Regions from separate parts of the Pseudomonas sp. H1_D04 genome, predicted to be linked through region 2. Evidence: riboswitches for the same ligand, from Rfam matches in the RefSeq annotation. Region 2 holds a riboswitch; each other region holds the start of a gene.
The links. A riboswitch is a leader RNA that binds a small molecule or an ion and turns the genes downstream of it on or off. The one in region 2 is predicted to bind cobalamin.
Positions count from the first base shown of each region.

Region 1: linked by a shared signal. The riboswitch ahead of cobO (cob(I)yrinic acid a,c-diamide adenosyltransferase) and the one ahead of AB4N82_RS27815 (CbtB domain-containing protein) in region 2 are both predicted to bind cobalamin.
Region 3: linked by a shared signal. The riboswitch ahead of AB4N82_RS19515 (ABC transporter substrate-binding protein) and the one ahead of AB4N82_RS27815 (CbtB domain-containing protein) in region 2 are both predicted to bind cobalamin.

Region 1 is NZ_CP162826.1:3,892,610-3,898,576, reverse strand. Features, by position in the region: gene bluB (5,6-dimethylbenzimidazole synthase) at 1-346, opposite strand, end outside; gene AB4N82_RS18080 (cobyrinate a,c-diamide synthase) at 343-1,650, opposite strand; gene cobO (cob(I)yrinic acid a,c-diamide adenosyltransferase) at 1,647-2,258, opposite strand; cobalamin riboswitch at 2,338-2,590, opposite strand; gene AB4N82_RS18070 (PQQ-dependent sugar dehydrogenase) at 2,690-4,003, shown strand; gene AB4N82_RS18065 (C40 family peptidase) at 4,137-4,673, opposite strand; gene AB4N82_RS18060 (C40 family peptidase) at 4,818-5,447, opposite strand; gene hda (DnaA regulatory inactivator Hda) at 5,661-5,967, opposite strand, start outside.
Region 2 is NZ_CP162826.1:5,990,723-5,996,689, forward strand. Features, by position in the region: gene cobN (cobaltochelatase subunit CobN) at 1-2,080, opposite strand, end outside; gene cobW (cobalamin biosynthesis protein CobW) at 2,084-3,145, opposite strand; cobalamin riboswitch at 3,239-3,439, opposite strand; cobalamin riboswitch at 3,481-3,686, shown strand; gene AB4N82_RS27815 (CbtB domain-containing protein) at 3,783-3,971, shown strand; gene AB4N82_RS27820 (CbtA family protein) at 3,983-4,687, shown strand; gene AB4N82_RS27825 (cobalamin biosynthesis protein) at 4,684-5,076, shown strand; gene cobM (precorrin-4 C(11)-methyltransferase) at 5,147-5,893, shown strand.
Region 3 is NZ_CP162826.1:4,203,209-4,209,175, reverse strand. Features, by position in the region: gene AB4N82_RS19535 (amino acid aminotransferase) at 58-1,254, shown strand; gene AB4N82_RS19530 (hypothetical protein) at 1,353-1,562, shown strand; gene ptrR (putrescine utilization regulator PtrR) at 1,607-2,479, opposite strand; gene AB4N82_RS19520 (aldehyde dehydrogenase family protein) at 2,585-3,967, shown strand; cobalamin riboswitch at 4,220-4,413, shown strand; gene AB4N82_RS19515 (ABC transporter substrate-binding protein) at 4,529-5,539, shown strand; gene AB4N82_RS19510 (FecCD family ABC transporter permease) at 5,536-5,967, shown strand, end outside.

The DNA of each region.
Region 1 (5,967 bases), 2.1 Mb from region 2:
CGCGATCATCCATCAATGCCGCCACCAGTACTTCGGCACAGTCATTGATGCCTTCGACCTTAAGCCTCATGAACTCATCGGTGCGCTCGCCAAGGGCCTCGGCTGTGCGCACGCGCTCTTCTTCCACCAGTTGCTGGATCTGCCCGCGCAGGTGGCGGTCGCTGATGCGGATAAAACGCCAGGGCTGCATGAGGCCGACACTCGGCGCCTGATGCGCGGCCTGAAGCAGGCGGTGGAGCAATTCAGGGGCGACAGTGCCACCGCTGAAGTGGCGCATGTCGCGGCGTTCGGCAATGGCGCGGTAAACGGCATCGCGGTCGGCCTGGGGGAAGGCGTTGTCAGTCATGGCGCTATCGTGGGTAAAAACAATGCGGCCACAGCAGCCGGATTCGACGGAAAGTAGAAGTGCACGTAAGAGGCCGTCATCCGCCCCTGTCGGTAGACCGCTTCGGCCCCGCGCCCACCATTGGGGCTCAGACCACGGGCAATCGGTTGCCATTCGGTGCTGGTCAGGGAGTGGTGATAGGTATGGCCGCGCAGTACGCCTTCCGGCAATTCGACGCTTTGCAGCGCCAGGGCCGCCAGTTTCTTTTGCATCACTGCATCACCCTGCAACAGGCCGAGCAGTTCGGCGCGGTTGCCGTCGACGTCGGTGAGGGAGTTCAGCAGGTAGAGCATGCCGCCACACTCAGCGAGCAACGGCTTACCCGCCGCATGGTGAGCACGGATGGCGTCGAGCATCGGAGTATTTTCCGACAACGCCTGGTGGTGCAGTTCCGGGTAGCCGCCAGGCAGATACAGACTGTCGGCGTCAGGTAATTCGCGATCGTGGATCGGGGAGAAAAATGTCAGCTCAGCGCCCATCGCCCGCAACAGGTCAAGACTGGCGCCGTAGGTGAAGGCGAAGGCTTCGTCGCGGGCCACGGCAATGCGGAAACCGGCCAACAACGGCTCAGCTTTCATCACTTCAGGCGCGGCGAAGGTCACGGGCGGCGGTAAAGCGACTTCGCAACTGCTGCCCAAGGCTTGGGCGGCGGCGTCCAGGCGTGCATCGAGGTCATTCAGTTCGCTGGCTTGCACCAGGCCCAGATGACGGCTCGGCAGCTCGATTCCCGTCTCGCGGGACAGCGCGCCGTACCAGCGCAGGCCTTCAGTGAGGCTACCTTCGAGCAATTGCGCATGGCGCAACGTGCCGACGCGGTTGGCCAACACGCCCGCGAACGGTAGATCCGGCTGGTAGCGCGCAAGGCCCAGCGCCAGAGCACCAAAGGTTTGGGCCATGGCGGTGCCATCAATCACGCCCAGCACCGGCACGCCGAAATGCCGCGCCAGGTCGGCACTGGAGGGCGTGCCGTCGAACAGACCCATCACGCCTTCGATCAGGATCAGGTCGGCCTCCCCCGCCGCTTCCCACAGCAGGCGGCGACTTTCCTGCTCGCCCACCATCCACATATCCAATTGATACACCGGCGCACCGCTGGCGCGTTCGTGGATCATCGGGTCCAGAAAGTCCGGACCGCATTTGAACACGCGCACCCTACGTCCCAGATTGCGGTGCAAACGGGCCAGGGCGGCGGTGACGGTAGTTTTGCCTTGGCCGGACGCCGGTGCGGCGATCAATACGGCCGGGCAATGACGGGGCTGATTCAAAGTTCGACGCCCTTCTGTGCCTTGATACCGGCCTGGAATGCGTGTTTGAGCATGCCCATTTCGGTGACGGTGTCGCCCATCTCGATCAGCTCCGGCTTAGCGCCACGGCCAGTGACCACCACGTGTTGCATCGGCGGGCGGGCTTGCAGGTCGCTGAGTACTTGGTCCAGGTCGAGGTAACCGTGCTTGAGGGCTATGTTCAGCTCGTCCAGCACCACCAGGCCGATGGTTGGGTCTTGCAGCAGTTCGCGGGATACCGCCCAGGCTGCCTCGGCGGCGGCGATATCGCGCTGGCGGTCCTGGGTTTCCCAGGTAAAGCCTTCGCCCATGACGTGGAAACGCACTTGCTCGGGGAAGCGGCGGAAAAACAACTCTTCGCCAGTGCTGTTACGCCCCTTGATGAACTGCACCACACCGCATTGCATCCCATGGCCCATGGCGCGAGCGAGCATGCCAAACGCTGAGCTGCTCTTGCCTTTGCCGTTGCCGGTGAGTACCAGCAGCAAGCCGCATTCGTTAGGGGAGTTGGCGATGCGCTCGTCGATCACGGCTTTTTTGCGCAGCATGCGCGCCAAGTGGCGTTCGTCGCGGTCGGGGGTATCGGTCATGGCAGCTCTCCGTTGGGGCTGGACAAAAACGGCGGGCAGGAAAAAGAAAAAACAGACAGCCAAGCATCGCCCACCGTGATGCTGTTGGATGATCCAGGCCGGTCTCCGGGCTCATGAGTGGCGCAGCTCTTGTAGAGAGCAAGCAGGCCAACGCTGCGCCTTCCCATATCGCACGCGATACAGTGGCAAAAGCAGCGTCTTGACTCATTTACCGTTGCGGGGGCAGCGCCGGAATTGCGGCGGCGCTGTGTACAAGCGCGCTCACTCACCGGCTTCCCTGTTTCACTCTGTCGACCCATGGGTCACAGAGCACCTGGAACAAGCGGCGAAGGTTAGTGGGTTGGGGGTGGAGCGTCAATGAAAGCTGGTCGAGTACTTGAACCATCGCACCACCGCCCTCCTCTACCCTTACAGGTATCAAGGAGAACACCATGCATAAAACCAGACTCGCCCTGTTAATCATGCTTGCCGGCACCCTCGCGGCGTGCGGAGAAAGCTCAACCCTGAAGGTTTCCGACGGCACCGGCCCCTCGCCCCGACTGCCGGAACCGAACAAAACGCTGATCCCTACCGTCAACATCGCTCCGGCCATCGGCTGGCCAGATGGCGCGAAGCCAACGGCAGCCCCCGGCACCCAAGTGGCCGCGTTCGCCGAGGGCCTCGACCACCCGCGCTGGCTGTATGTGTTGCCTAATGGCGATGTGCTGGTGGCGGAAACCAACGCACCGCCCAAACCGGATGACGCCAAGGGCATACGCGGCTGGGTCATGGAGAAGGTCATGGGACGTGCCGGCGCCGGGGTGCCGAGCCCGAACCGTATCACTCTATTGCGCGATGCCGACCACGACGGCGTCGCCGAAACACGTACGGTGTTCCTGGAAAACCTCAATTCGCCGTTCGGTATGACCCTGGTCGGAAACGACCTGTATGTGGCCGACTCGGACAAGCTGCTGCGTTTCCCCTATCAGCCAGGCGAAACTGCCATCAAGGCCCAAGGCTCCAAGGTGGTCGACTTGCCAGGCGGCCCTCTGAACCACCACTGGACGAAAAACGTGGTGGCCAGCAAGGACGGCAGCAAGCTGTACGTGAGCGTCGGCTCAAACAGCAACGTCGGTGAAAACGGCCTGGAGGCGGAACAGGGGCGTGCCGCGATCTGGGAAGTCGACCGCGCCAGCGGCCAGCACCGTATTTTCGCCTCCGGCCTGCGCAACCCCAATGGCATGGCTTGGGAACCGCAGAGCGGCAAGCTGTGGACGGCGGTGAACGAGCGCGACGAGATCGGCAGCGACCTGGTGCCGGACTACATCACCTCGGTCAAGGACGGCGGTTTCTATGGCTGGCCGTTCAGCTATTACGGCCAGCATGTGGATGTGCGCGTCACGCCGCAGAACCCGGACCTGGTCGCCAAGGCCATTGCGCCGGACTACGCCGTAGGGCCGCACACCGCTTCTTTGGGCCTGACGTTCGCCGAGGGCAGCAAACTCCCGGCGCCGTTCAGCAACGGCGCATTCATCGGCCAGCATGGCTCGTGGAATCGCAAGCCGCACAGCGGCTACAAGGTAATTTTCGTGCCATTCGAGGCAGGCCAGCCTAAAGGCCAGCCGGTGGACGTGCTGACCGGCTTCCTCGATAAAGATGAGAAAGCCATGGGCCGCCCAGTGGGCGTGGTGATTGATCAGCAAGGGGGTTTGCTGGTAGCGGATGACGTGGGGAACAAGGTATGGCGGGTGTCGGCGGCCAAATAAACGCCCCCAGAAGCATCACAAAACCAATGTGGGAGGGGGCTTGCTCCCGATAGCAGTGGGTCAGGCACAGACACTGTGACTGATACTTCGCTATCGGGGGCAAGCCCCCTCCACAATTAGTTCGGTATTGGGTTCAGGGATTACGTGCCAGGTTTGCTGGCAATACCCGCTTGGCGCTCAGATAAGCATTCTGCCAATACGCCTTGGACAGGGTATCGAGCTTCACCGTACCGCCGGTTTGCGGCGCATGGACAAAGCGGCCCTCGCCCACATAGATCCCAGCATGGCTGACCTGCGAACCACCACCGGTGGCGAAGAACAGCAGGTCACCGGTTTGCAGGTTCTGCTCACTCACGTCCTGAGCGCGCATCACGATCAGCTCACGGGTAGTGCGTGGCAGGGAAATGCCGGCGGCGTCACGGAACACAAAGCCGATCAGGCCACTGCAATCAAAGCCCGAGTCCGGCGTGTTGCCACCCCAGCGATAAGGCGTGCCGACCAGGCCCAGCGCACGGAAGAGCACGTCTTCAGCAGCAGGCGAGAAGTTCTGAGTGGCGTAGTTGAATACTGGCTTGGGCTTGACCGCGACAGGAGCAGGCGGCGGACGGCTGGCGCAGGCGCTGAGCAGCGCGGCGCAAACGAGAAGAACTAGGCGGGCTGACGTCGACATGTGCAGAACAATCCTGATCTGGATGCGGCTTTCGCTGCCGAACGCTGAAAACCAGAACGCGCAAGCAAGGCTCGCGCGAACGGATTACAACAATGTCCAGGGATTCTAGCGCTTACACGTCAAACTTCAAGTATCACTTTAAGTTTACTTGCTAGCGGTAACGGTCGTCGGGGCCATGGCGAGTGCACGCTTGGCTTCGATGAAGGTTTTGCTCCAGTAACTGTCGCCCAGGTTGTCGACTCGGACACCGCCACTGCGACGGCTGCTGGAGTGGATAAACTGGTTATCACCCAGGTAAATACCGGCGTGACTGACACGACCACGACCTGCAGTACTGAAGAAAAGCAGATCACCGGGCTTGAGGTTGTTGCGCGCGACCAACGGTGCGTTCACGTTGATCATTTCGCGAGTGGAGCGTGGCAAGTTCATGCCAGCTTCTTCACGAAACAGATAGCCGATGAAACCGCTGCAGTCGAAACCGGCTTCGGAAGTACCGCCAAAACGGTAACGGGTACCGATCAGGGACATGCCGCGTTCGAGAATGCTGTCGGCCAGAACTGGAAGCTGATAAGGCTTGCTGCCGGAGAAATCGGCCAGTTCTTTCTCTGTTGCAACTTCTTCCTCATAGACAGTGGAAGACTGCGCTGCAACAAATTTTGCCTGGGAATGTTGTTGAGGCTTTTGCTGCTCAACCACCTGCTGAGGGTGGGAGGCGCAACCAAACAACAGGGTAACGAGTGCGAGAGGCACGAGGGGTGCGAAGCGATTTAGCATGGGCACGACCGTGGCTGATGTGTAAAGAAGCCGAGACTATGCCCTCTATCACATCGATTTGCAAATTCAATCGTGATCTATGTGACTTCCTGTTTGGACTATGACATCTAAGCCCTTAACACCCTATACGCACCTTTCGCGTGGCCAAACCGGCCCAAACGCGGGTTTTCTGACGCCTGGAATTTGCCAAAACCCCTGCAAACATAGGGGTTGCTACCAGCCGAGGGTTTCTTTGAGAAAGGGAATGGTCAGTTTACGCTGGGCCTGCAAGGAGGCTTGATCGAGCTGTTCGAGCAAATCGAACAACGCACTCATGCTGCGAGTGCCACGGGTGAGGATAAAGTGTCCGACTTCGTCGGTGAGGTGCAGGCCGCGGCGAGAGGCACGCAGTTGCAGGGCGCGCAATTTGTCTTCGTCGGAGAGCGGGCGCATCTGGAAGATCAGCGCCAGGGTAAGGCGCGACTTGAGGTCGGCCAGTTTGACGGGCAACTCGCGGGGCGATGTGGAGGCAGCAATCAAC
Region 2 (5,967 bases):
GCAGGCCGTCGCGGATCTGCGATTCCTTCAAATCACACAGGTAGGTGTCCAGGCGCGGCAGCCAAATCGCCGCATCGGCGTCGCCATCCAGTTCAAGCTCCTGGTCGATACGGGTTTCGCGCACCAGCTTAAGGATGTCTTTTTGCAGCTCACGGGCACGGCGTGGGTCGAGCAGTTGGGCCTCGTAATACTCGTCCGCCAACAGCTCCAGGTCACGCAGCGGGCCGTAGGTTTCGGCGCGGGTCAGCGGCGGCATCAGGTGATCGATGATCACTGCCTGGGTGCGCCGCTTGGCTTGGGCGCCCTCGCCCGGGTCGTTGACGATAAAGGGGTAGATATTCGGCAGCGGCCCCAGTATTGCGTCAGGCCAGCAGTGTTCCGACAGGCCCACGCCCTTGCCTGGCAGCCATTCCAGATTACCGTGCTTGCCCACATGGATGACGCCATGGGCGCCATAGGTGTGGCGTAACCAGAAATAGAACGCCAGATAGCCGTGGGGCGGCACCAGGTCCGGGTCGTGGTACACCGCACTGGCGTCCACTTGGTAACCCCGCGCCGGCTGGATGCCGACGAACGTCAGGCCCAGGCGTAGGCCGGCGACCATCAGGCGGCCATCGCGGAACATCGGATCGTTATGGGGCGTGCCCCAGCGCTCCAGCACGGCGCGCTGGTTGGCTTCAGGCAGGCGCTTGAACATCGCCTCGTACTCATCCAGGCCCAGGCTTTGATGGCACGGGCGCAAGTCGAGGCTGTCCAGATCGTTGGTGACGCCACCCAGCAAGTCGTGGATCAAGGCGGTGCCGCTTTCCGGCAGTGCCGCTGGCACCGGGTAACCTTCAGCTTGCAACGCACGCAGGATATTCAGCGCCGCCGCCGGGGTGTCCAAGCCCACGCCATTGCCGATGCGGCCATCGCGGGTCGGGTAGTTGGCAAGGATCAGCGCGATGCGTTTATCCGCATTCGGCACACGCGCCAGTTCGACCCAACGGCGCGCCAGCTCGGCGACAAAATCCATACGCTCGGGCGCTGCGCGGTAGCACACCACATCCGACTGGCTGCGTTCGCTGCGCCAGGCCAGGTCTTTGAAGCTGATCGGCCGGCTGATAATGCGGCCGTCCAGCTCCGGCAAGGCAATGTGCATCGCCAGGTCGCGCGGGCCCAGGCCTTGTTCACTGGCCTCCCAGCCGGGCTGGTTATCCTGGGCGCAAATCGCCTGGATCACCGGAATATTGCGGCGAAATGGCCGCAAATGCGGGGCTTCGGGGCTGGATTGGGCAAAACCGGTGGTATTCAGAATCACCGATGCCTGCACGTCATCCAGCAAATCCTCGACCACCGCGAGGCAGCCGGGCTCTTTCAAACTGGCCACCGCCATCGGCAACGGGTTGAGGCCCGCCGCCTGCAAGCGCTGGCAGAACACATCGATAAAACCGGTATTGGCCGCCTGCAAATGGGAGCGATAGAACAGCACCGCCGCCACGGGTTGGTCGGCGTGCCAATCTGCCTGCCAGTCGCTCAGGCGAGCATTGGCTTTGCCGGGATGATAAATCGCCGTACGCGGCAAGGCTTGCGGCTCGGCCCACGGGTAGTCGCGGCCCATATAGCCGCTGGCCAGGCAGCGATAAAAGTCCAGCGCGTTGCCCAGCCCGCCCTGGCGCAGAAACTGCCATAGGCGATCCCGCGCCTCGACGCCGACGGTACTGAGACCGCTGAGTTCCGGGTCCGGGCGATCATCCCCCGGCACCAGGATCAGCTGCACACCGCGCTCGGCCAACTCCACCAAGCGCTCGATGCCGTAGCGCCAATAACCGATGCCACCGTGCAGGGAAATCAGGATGACCTTCGCGTGGCGCAGCACCTCATCGACATACAGGTCGACCGAAGCGTGGTTCTGCACCTGCATCGGGTTGGCCAGACGCAGGCTCGGGTAGTCATCCGGCAACTGCTGGGCCGCTTCGGCCAGCAGCGCCAGGCTGGAATCACCGCTGCACAGGATCACCAGTTCGGCGGGGGTCTGTCCAAGGTCGGCAATATTGTCGTCCGCGACAAAACCACCGGGCTGAGTCCTGAGCAGGTGCATGGATTAAACGCTGAGCGCGGCGCGCAGTTGCACTTCGAGGCCGACCGCATCCAGGTCCTGGCCGATCAGTACCAGGCGCGTGATGCGTGCTTCGTCAGCACCCCAGGCGCGGTCGAAGTGTTTGTCAAAGCGGGTGCCCACGCCCTGGATCAACAGGCGCATCGGCTTGTTCGGGATCGCGGCGAAGCCTTTGACACGCAAGATGCCGTGTTGCACGACCAGTTGAGTCAATGCGTCGAGCAGCAGCGCTTCGTCGGCCTGGGGCAAGTCGATGGAGATGGAATCAAACGCATCGTGGTCGTGATCGTCTTCACCTTCGTGGTGATGATCGTGATGACTATGACGACCGTCGATATGCTCTTCGGAGCCGGCACCCAGGCCAATCAACACGTCCAGGGGCACGCGACCGCTGCTGGCTTCGATGATTTTGACGGCTGGCGGCAGCTCTTCGGCGACTTCCAGGCGCACACGGGCCAGGTCTTCCGGGCTGATCAGATCGGCCTTGTTAAGGATGACCAGGTCCGCGCTGGCCAGTTGGTCGGCGAACAGCTCGTGCAGTGGCGACTCATGGTCCAGGTTCGGGTCGAGTTTGCGCTGGGCGTCCACTTGATCGGGGAACGCAGCAAAGGTACCGGCGGCCACGGCCGGGCTGTCGACCACGGTGATCACCGCGTCAACCGTGCAGGCGCTGCGGATTTCCGGCCACTGGAAGGCTTGCACCAGCGGTTTTGGCAGGGCCAGGCCCGAGGTTTCGATGAGGATATGGTCGAGGTCGCCGCGACGGGCGACCAGTTCGCGCATCACCGGGAAGAACTCTTCCTGCACAGTGCAGCACAGGCAGCCGTTGGCCAGTTCGTACACGCGGCCATTGGCTTCTTCTTCGGTGCAACCGATGGAGCATTGCTTGAGGATTTCACCATCAATGCCCAACTCGCCGAACTCATTGACGATGACGGCGATGCGACGGCCCTGGGCGTTGTCGAGCATATGGCGCAGCAAGGTGGTTTTGCCCGAGCCGAGGAAGCCGGTAACGATGGTGACGGGGAGTTTGGCCAGTGTTTTCATCGGATGCCCTTGGGGGCGGGCATACGGGACGATAGGCCCTGCGGCGCGGCGCAGAAGCGGATTTCGTCACCGGATCACCCCGCCCGGTTGAATTAGAAAATCGGTTGCGAGGCAGGTCTCCTGGCTTAGGGCTTGCGGGTCGTTAGACCGGCGCCGGCTGCGCCTTCCCGCCGTTGATGGCAGTGGCGTGGCAGTCGGATGAACCCTTCACAGTTGCGGGGGCAGCCGCGGATTGAACCGCGTTCCCTTCTTAGCTTCGGCCTGGGCCGAAGAACCTCGAAGGTGCAAGGCTACAGGGGCTCGGTGAATTTGACTACCGTCGCTCTGCATGCTTTCCTACATGCCTTGTTTCGGGTGCCCTTCACAGGGTGAAACGGGAAACCGGTAAATCATGGCTGCCATGACCAGTCCGGTGCTGCCCCCGCAACGGTAAGCGAGTGAAGCGTCAGATCCACTGTGCCTGTAAGGCATGGGAAGGCGATGCTTTATAGACCCAGTGTCCCTCGCAAGCCCGGAGACCGGCCCGAAAAACCAGATAACAAACCCGCGGTGGGCGGGCGCTGTTCGGAACTCTGCGTGCCTGGCTCGCGGGGTTTTCATGCGCTCGTTTCATCCAGACACCTGAAAGGGACGCGCCATGTCGATCATCAGCAGCACTTCGCACTCCGCCAGCAGCACCTCTACCTTGAGCCAACGCCTGACCGCCGCCATCGGCGCGTCGATCCTCGGCGCGTGTCTGGTGTATTTCGCCGGTTTCTCGCATATCGAGGCGGTGCACAACGCTGCCCACGATACCCGCCACAGCGCCGCGTTCCCGTGCCACTGAGACCTGCCGACATGATCAAGCGTATTGCGCAAACCGCAGGTTTCACCGGCCTGTTGGCCGCGCTGCTGCTGACCCTGCTGCAAAGCTTTTGGGTCGCCCCGCTGATTCTTCAGGCGGAAACCTTTGAAAAAGCCCCGGCGGCAACCGAAGTGGTGCATGAGCACGCTGCCGGCGCTGCTGCCCACACCCACGATGCCGAAGCCTGGGAGCCTGAAGATGGCTGGCAGCGCGTGCTGTCGACCACCGGTGGCAACTTGGTGGTGGCGGTTGGTTTTGCACTGATGCTGGCCGGCCTCTACACATTGCGCGCCCCCACCCGCACGGCGCAGGGCCTGCTGTGGGGCCTGGCCGGTTACGCAACCTTCGTGCTGGCGCCGACGATGGGCCTGCCACCCGAGTTGCCGGGCACCGCCGCCGCTGATCTGGCACTGCGCCAGACGTGGTGGATCGGCACTGCGGCCTCCACCGCTGCCGGGATTGCGCTGATCGTGTTCGGGCGCAACTGGCTGCTGAAAGTGCTGGGCGCTGCCATCCTCGCGGTACCTCACGTCATTGGCGCGCCGCAACCGGAAGTGCACGCAATGCTCGCGCCGCAAGCCCTGGAAACGCGGTTCAAAATCGCTTCGCAACTGACCAACGTGGCGTTCTGGCTGGCCCTGGGCCTGATCAGCGCCTGGCTGTTCCGCCGCAAACGCGACGATCAATACTCCGCATGACCTACGTGGTCGGCCTGGGTTGCCAGCGGGGTTGTGAGGTTCATACCCTGATGGCGCTGTTTGATACCGCTCTCGCCGAGGCAGGGATTGATCCCCAATGCATCACCGCGCTGGCCAGTATCGACCGCAAACACGACGAGCCAGGCTTACTGGCTCTGGCACGGCACTTGAACCTGCCGCTGGAGTGCTTCAACGCCGAGCAACTGGCGATTTATGAACACCGGCTAAGTCACAAGTCCGACGTTGCGTTCGCCCATACGGGGTGTTACGGCATCGCCGAAAGTGCCGCCCTGGCCCTTGTTGAACAGCTCGGCGGCGCGCCTGCCAAGTTGCTCATCACCCGCAAAAAAACCGCAGAAGCCACCTTTGCGTTGGCCTGCGCCGGTTAAAACCCCGATAATCGCCCTCCCCGATCATGAGCAATCTTCATGCTCGCCCGTTTTTTGACAGGAATTCTCCATGACCGTCTACTTCATCGGCGCCGGCCCCGGCGACCCGGAATTGATTACCGTCAAAGGCCAGCGGCTGATCCGTAGTTGCCCGGTGATCATTTATGCCGGTTCGCTGGTGCCTGCGGCGGTATTGGAAGGTCATCAGGCAGAACACGTGGTCAACAGCGCCGAACTGCACCTTGAACAGATCATCGACTTGATCAAGACCGCACACGCCAAAGGCCAGGACGTGGCGCGCGTGCACTCCGGGGATCCGAGCCTTTACGGAGCGATCGGCGAGCAGATCCGCCTTTTGCGGGAATTGGGCATTCCATTCCAGATCATTCCTGGCGTCACCGCCGTAGCGGCCTGCGCAGCGTTACTGGAGACGGAGCTGACCCTGCCAGACATCGCCCAAAGCGTGATCCTGACCCGTTATGCCGATAAAACCAGCATGCCCGCCGGTGAGGGTTTCGACAGCCTGGCGCAGCACGGTACGACCATGGCGATTCATCTGGGGGTGAATCATCTGGAGAAAATCGTCGCCGAACTGCTGCCGCACTATGGCGCGGATTGCCCGATTGCCGTGGTGCATCGGGCGACTTGGCCGGACCAGGATTGGGTAGTGGGCACCCTTAGTGATATCGCCGAGAAAGTCGCGTCCAAAGGTTTTCGGCGTACGGCGTTGATTGTGGTGGGCCGGGTGCTGGCGAGTGACAGTTTCAGTGAGTCGTCGCTGTATCGGGCGGGGCATGCGCACCTTTATCGACCTTGATTTTTCACTTCAAAAAAGCCCTATAAGCTACTGATAAATATCAATAAATACAGATAAATATGGGAAGGTCTTGC
Region 3 (5,967 bases), 1.8 Mb from region 2:
GTGCATTCGGCTGGAGCGCGACACGTCCCTCCCTTCCCCCATAGAGCTGCCGCAAAAATGAGCCTGTTCTCCGCTGTCGAAATGGCACCACGCGATCCTATCCTGGGCCTCAACGAAGCATTCAACGCCGACACACGAACCACCAAGGTCAACCTTGGCGTAGGCGTTTACTGCAACGAGGAGGGGAAGATTCCACTCTTGCGTGCCGTTGCCGAAGCGGAAGCCATTCGCGTGGCGCAACACGCCGCCCGTGGCTACTTGCCGATCGACGGTATTGCCGCCTATGACAAGGCCGTTCAAACCCTGCTGTTCGGGAACGACTCGCCACTGCTCGAAGCTGGTCGTGTCGTGACCGTCCAGGCCGTTGGTGGCACTGGCGCCCTGAAGATCGGCGCTGATTTCCTCAAGCAACTGCTGCCAGACGCCGTCGTCGCCATCAGCGACCCGAGCTGGGAAAACCACCGTGCGCTGTTCGAAACCGCTGGTTTCCCGGTGCAGAACTACCGCTACTACGACGCCGCCACCCACGACGTGAACCGCGCCGGCCTGCTCGAAGACCTCAACGCCCTGCCGCCGCAGTCCATCGTGGTGCTGCACGCCTGCTGCCACAACCCGACCGGCGTCGACCTGAGCCCGACCGACTGGCAAAACGTGCTGGACGTGGTCAAGGCCAAGAACCTGGTGCCGTTCCTCGACATGGCCTACCAGGGCTTTGGCGATGGCATCCACGAAGACGCAGCCGCTGTGCGCCTGTTCGCGGAATCGGGCTTGACCTTCTTTGTCTCCAGCTCGTTCTCCAAGTCGTTCTCCCTGTACGGCGAACGTGTGGGCGCGCTGTCCATCGTCGGCGACTCCAAGGAAGAAAGCGCGCGCATCCTGTCCCAGGTCAAGCGTGTGATCCGCACCAACTACTCCAACCCGCCAACCCACGGCGCAGCGATCGTTGCCGCCGTGTTGAACAGCCCTGAACTGCGCGCCCAGTGGGAAGCCGAACTGGCCGAGATGCGCCTGCGCATCCGTGGCATGCGTGAGCAGATGGTTGCCGAACTGGCCAAGGCTGCGCCGGGCCACGACTTCAGCTTCGTCGGTCGCCAGCGTGGGATGTTCTCCTACTCCGGTCTGACCGTTGAGCAAGTCACCCGCCTGCGCAGCGAGTTTGGTATCTACGCGCTGGATACCGGGCGTATCTGTGTGGCGGCGTTGAACCAGTCGAACATTGCTGCGGTCACACAGGCAATCGTTCAGGTGCTGTAAACCTGCTAGCGTTGCACAGAAGGGGAAGCCATGGTTTCCCCTTTTTTGTGTCCAGCCCCTAGACTGAACCCTGACCGCCCCTTTGCTGTGAGAGCTCTATGAGAAACGACGACTTGGACCTGCGCGCCGACCGCGACGAACTGCACGACTACACCCCACGCGCGCCGCAGGTGAAGCGGCAGAAGAGTTTGGTGTTGCAGGTGGCCCTCGGTGTATTCCTTGGTGGTTTGGCGTTGTGGCTGGTGCAGTTGGGTGCGACAGCAATCATGGCGAAACTCGCCATGGGCACCTTCCAGTTCGGCGGCTGATAAAAAAACAGGTGGGACGGGACTTATCCCCTCCCACAGTGGATTCAGGCGGCTACCAGCCCGCGCTCTTCCAGCAACTTCACAAAGCTGTTCAAACTCTGCGAAACAGTCCCCCGCCGCCAGATCAACCAAGTGTTCAGCAAGCGAAAGCTGTCCATCAGCGGCCACACACTCACCGCAGCGAACCCGGGCATGCTTTCCAACATACTGCGCGGCATCAGCGCCAGCCCAGCACCGGCGCTGACGCAGGCGAGCATGCCGTGGTAGGACTCAATCTCGAAGATCTTGCCCGGCACCGCGCCATCCTGTGAGAACCAGCGTTCAAAGTGATGCCGGTACGAGCAGTTCGAGCGGAACGTATAGATGTTCTCGCCATTTACGTCCTGCCCCCGGCTGATCGGCGCATGGTGCAGTGGCGCGATCACCACCATCTCCTCCTCAAACACCGCCACGCCCTCCAGGGTCGAATGCAGCACCGGCCCGTCGACAAACGCGGCGGTCAGGCGCCCCGACAATACCCCCTCGATCATGGTGCCCGACGGCCCGGTGCTCAGGTCCAGTTCGACCTTGGTGTGCTTCTGGTTATACGCCGCCAGCAACGCCGGGATACGCACCGCCGCCGTGCTTTCCAGGGAGCCGAGGGCAAACGCCCCCTGAGGTTCTTCCCCCGCCACCGTCGCGCGGGCCTCTTGCACCAGATCGAGAATGCGCCGCGCGTAACCGAGGAAATTCCAACCCGCCGGCGACAGGCGCAGTCGGCTCTTCTCGCGGATAAACAGCTCCACGCCCAGATCCTGCTCCAGTTGCTTGATCCGCGTGGTCAAGTTTGACGGCACCCGATGAATCAACTGCGCGGCGGCGCTGATGCTGCCTTGTTCGGCGACGGCCTTGAAGATTTCCAGTTGCACGAGATCCAATTCATTCTCCATTCGTGAACGTATTGCTTAATATTATTCAGTTTCCAGAAAAGATCCAGCCCCGTACGCTGACCTCCATTCCCAACGTACACGCAGGACGGTGCCATGAACGCGAACACCCACGCCTTATCGATCAATCCCGCCAACGGCCAAACCGTCGGCAACTATCCCTACGAAACAACAGCGCAGTTGGATGCCGCCCTCGACCGCGCCACCAGCGCCTTCCGCACCTGGCGCCGCCAGCCGGTGAGCCAGCGCGCCGAGCTGCTGTTAGCCCTGGCCGCCGCCTTGCGCGAGCAAGCCGAAGCCATGGCGCAGATGATCACTCTGGAAATGGGCAAACCCATCGCCCAGGCACGTGCCGAAGTCGAAAAATGCGCGCAACTGAGTGAATGGTACGCAGCCCAAGGCCCGGCCATGCTCGCCCCGGAACCGACCCTGGTCGACAACGGCACCGCCCACATCGAATACCGCCCGCTGGGCCCGATTCTCGCCGTAATGCCGTGGAACTTCCCGGTATGGCAGGTACTGCGCGGCGCCGTGCCAACCATGCTCGCCGGCAACACTTACGTGCTCAAACACGCGCCGAATGTGATGGGCAGCGCCTACCTGATCCAACAAGCGTTCCGTAAAGCCGGCTTTGCTGAAGGCTTATTCGAAGTGATCAACGTCACCCCCGAGGGCGTGTCCAAAGCCATCGCGGACTCACGCATTGCCGCCGTGACCCTCACCGGCAGCGTGCGCGCCGGCATCGCTATCGGCTCCCAGGCCGGTGCCGCGTTGAAAAAATGCGTGCTGGAACTGGGCGGCTCCGACCCGTTCATCGTGCTCAACGACGCCGACCTCGACGCCGCCGTGCAAGCCGCGCTCATCGGCCGCTTCCAGAACAGTGGCCAAGTCTGCGCCGCCGCCAAGCGCCTGATCATCGAAGCCGGTGTTGTGGAAGCCTTCACGGCCAAGTTCGTCGACGCCAGCCGTGCCCTGGTGATGGGCGATCCCACATCAGCTGCCACCTACATTGGCCCAATGGCCCGCTTCGACCTGCGCGACGAGCTGCACGGTCAGGTCCAGGCCACCCTGGAGGAAGGCGCGACCCTGTTGCTCGGCGGCCATAAAGTCACAGGCGACGGCAACTACTACGAGCCGACCGTACTCGCCAACGTCACCGACCAGATGACCTCGTTCAAACAGGAACTGTTCGGCCCCGTGGCCTCGATCATCACCGCCCGCGACGCCGACCACGCGGTGGCCCTGGCCAATGACAGCGAGTTCGGCCTCACCGCGAGCATCTTCACCACTGACGCAGCGAAAGCACGGGATATCGCCAATCAGCTGGAAACCGGCGGGATCTTCGTCAACGCCTTCAGCGTCTCCGACCCACGGGTGGCGTTTGGCGGCGTGAAGAAAAGTGGATTCGGTCGCGAGCTGTCGCACTTCGGCGTTCGCGAGTTCTGCAATGCGCAGACGGTGTGGCTGGATCGAAAATAACCCCGGCTGCGCAGCGGGCCTTTCATGGCAGGCGGCCGTGTTGTGGTGAGCGATCTGATCGCGCATTTAGGCGGGATCAAGCAAAAAACGGATTGCGAAGCTACTGACGAACACACATTGGCCGCCTCCTTTTTGCGAGGCGCGAACGTCCTAGCGACTTTTTAACGATAGGCGCCATGACTTGGCGCGACATCGAAGATCGCGCCACCGGCACGCGAACTGAAGCTCAGCCTCCCTCTGCGAGGCTGAATCAACTACCATAGCGCCGCCGGTTCCCCCATGGGACTAATAGGGAATTCGAAACGCCGCCCGCGGCGTCAATCGAAACTGCCCCCGCAACTGTAGGTGCCGAGCCTGCTCCTTAACGCCACTGGACCTCGTCCGGGAAGGCTGGAGCGTGGCGAAGACGCATCAGTCAGGAGACCTGCCGGCCCAGCACAATCACTAACCGGCGGGGTGTCCGGGAAGGACATCCTTGCCTGCCCGACCGGCAGCGTTCAAGGGCGTATTTCCGAGCCGTACTGCCCCTGCTTCACCTACGGTTCACACGGAGATCGCCCCATGCTGCCACGCGTTACTGCCCTGATCACCGGTCTGGGTTTCTGTGCCCTGGCTCAAGCGGCGCCCACTCACTACCCGCTGACTATCCAAAACTGCGGCAGCGCCGTGACCTTCCCGCAAGCCCCCGCACGCAGCGTGACCATCGGCCAGGCCGCCACCGAAATGCTGTATGCCCTGGGCGTCGGCGACAAAGTGGTCGGCACCTCGCTGTGGTTCAACAGTGTGCTGCCCCAGTACCAGGCGCAGAACGACAAAATCGAACGCCTGGCCAACAACGAGCCAAGCTTTGAAGCCGTGATCGCCAAACGCCCGCAACTGGTGGCTGCCGAGCTGGAATGGGTGGTCGGCCCGCAAGGCGTGGTGGGCACCCGTGAGCAATTCCACGAATTGAAGATCCCCACCTACCTGCTGCCTTCCGACTGCGAAGGCAAGGACAATCTGGTGGGCGCCGACGGCACGCGGCTAGAGCCGTTCCGCATCGAGACCCTCTACAAGAGCATCAGCCAACTGGCCGAGATTTTCGACGTGCAGGCGCGCGGCCAACAGCTGAACGACGACCTCAAGGCGCGCCTGGCCAAGTCCGTTGCCACGGCGCAGAGTAAAGGCCTCAAGCAAGCCAGCGCGCTGGTGTGGTTCTCCAGTTCCGAGATAGCCAGCGACCCGTACGTGGCGGGCCACAAGGGCATCCCCGAATTCATGCTCGAAACCCTCGGCCTGCACAACGTGGTGCAGTCCGATGAAGAGTGGCCCGCTGTTGGCTGGGAAACCATCGCCAAGGCCAATCCGACGTTCCTGGTGATCGCCCGCATGGACCGTCGCCGCTACCCTGCCGACGACCATGAAAAGAAACTCGCCTTCCTGCGCAGCGACCCGGTCACGCGCAACATGGACGCCGTCAAACACAACCGCATCATCATCCTCGACGCCTTGGCGCTGCAGGCCAGCCTCCGCACGTTCGATGGCCTTGAACAGCTGGCCGGCGCCATCGACGGCTACGACCTGCGCAAATGAGTAAAAGCGTGATCCGCACCCTGCTCGCCCTGACCCTGCTTTCAGCCGCCCTACTCGCGGGCGTGGCCATCGGCGAAACGTCCATCGAGCCGCAGGTGGTGCTTCAAGTGCTCGCCAATAAGCTGTGGAACGCCGGCTATCTGCTCGATCCAATCGACGAAGGCGTGGTGTGGAACTACCGCCTGACGCGCGCCCTGGTCGCTGCCGCGTGCGGTGCGGGGCTGGCCACCTGTGGGGTGATCTTGCAGTCGTTGCTGCGCAACCCGCTGGCCGATCCCTATCTGCTGGGTATCAGCGCCGGCGCCTCCACCGGCGCGGTGTTGGTGGCGCTGATGGGCGTGGGCGGCGGGTTGATTTCACTGTCGGCCGGCGCGTTTGTCGGGGCCATGGCGGCGTTTGCCCTGGTGATCTTGCTCGCGCGGGCCAGC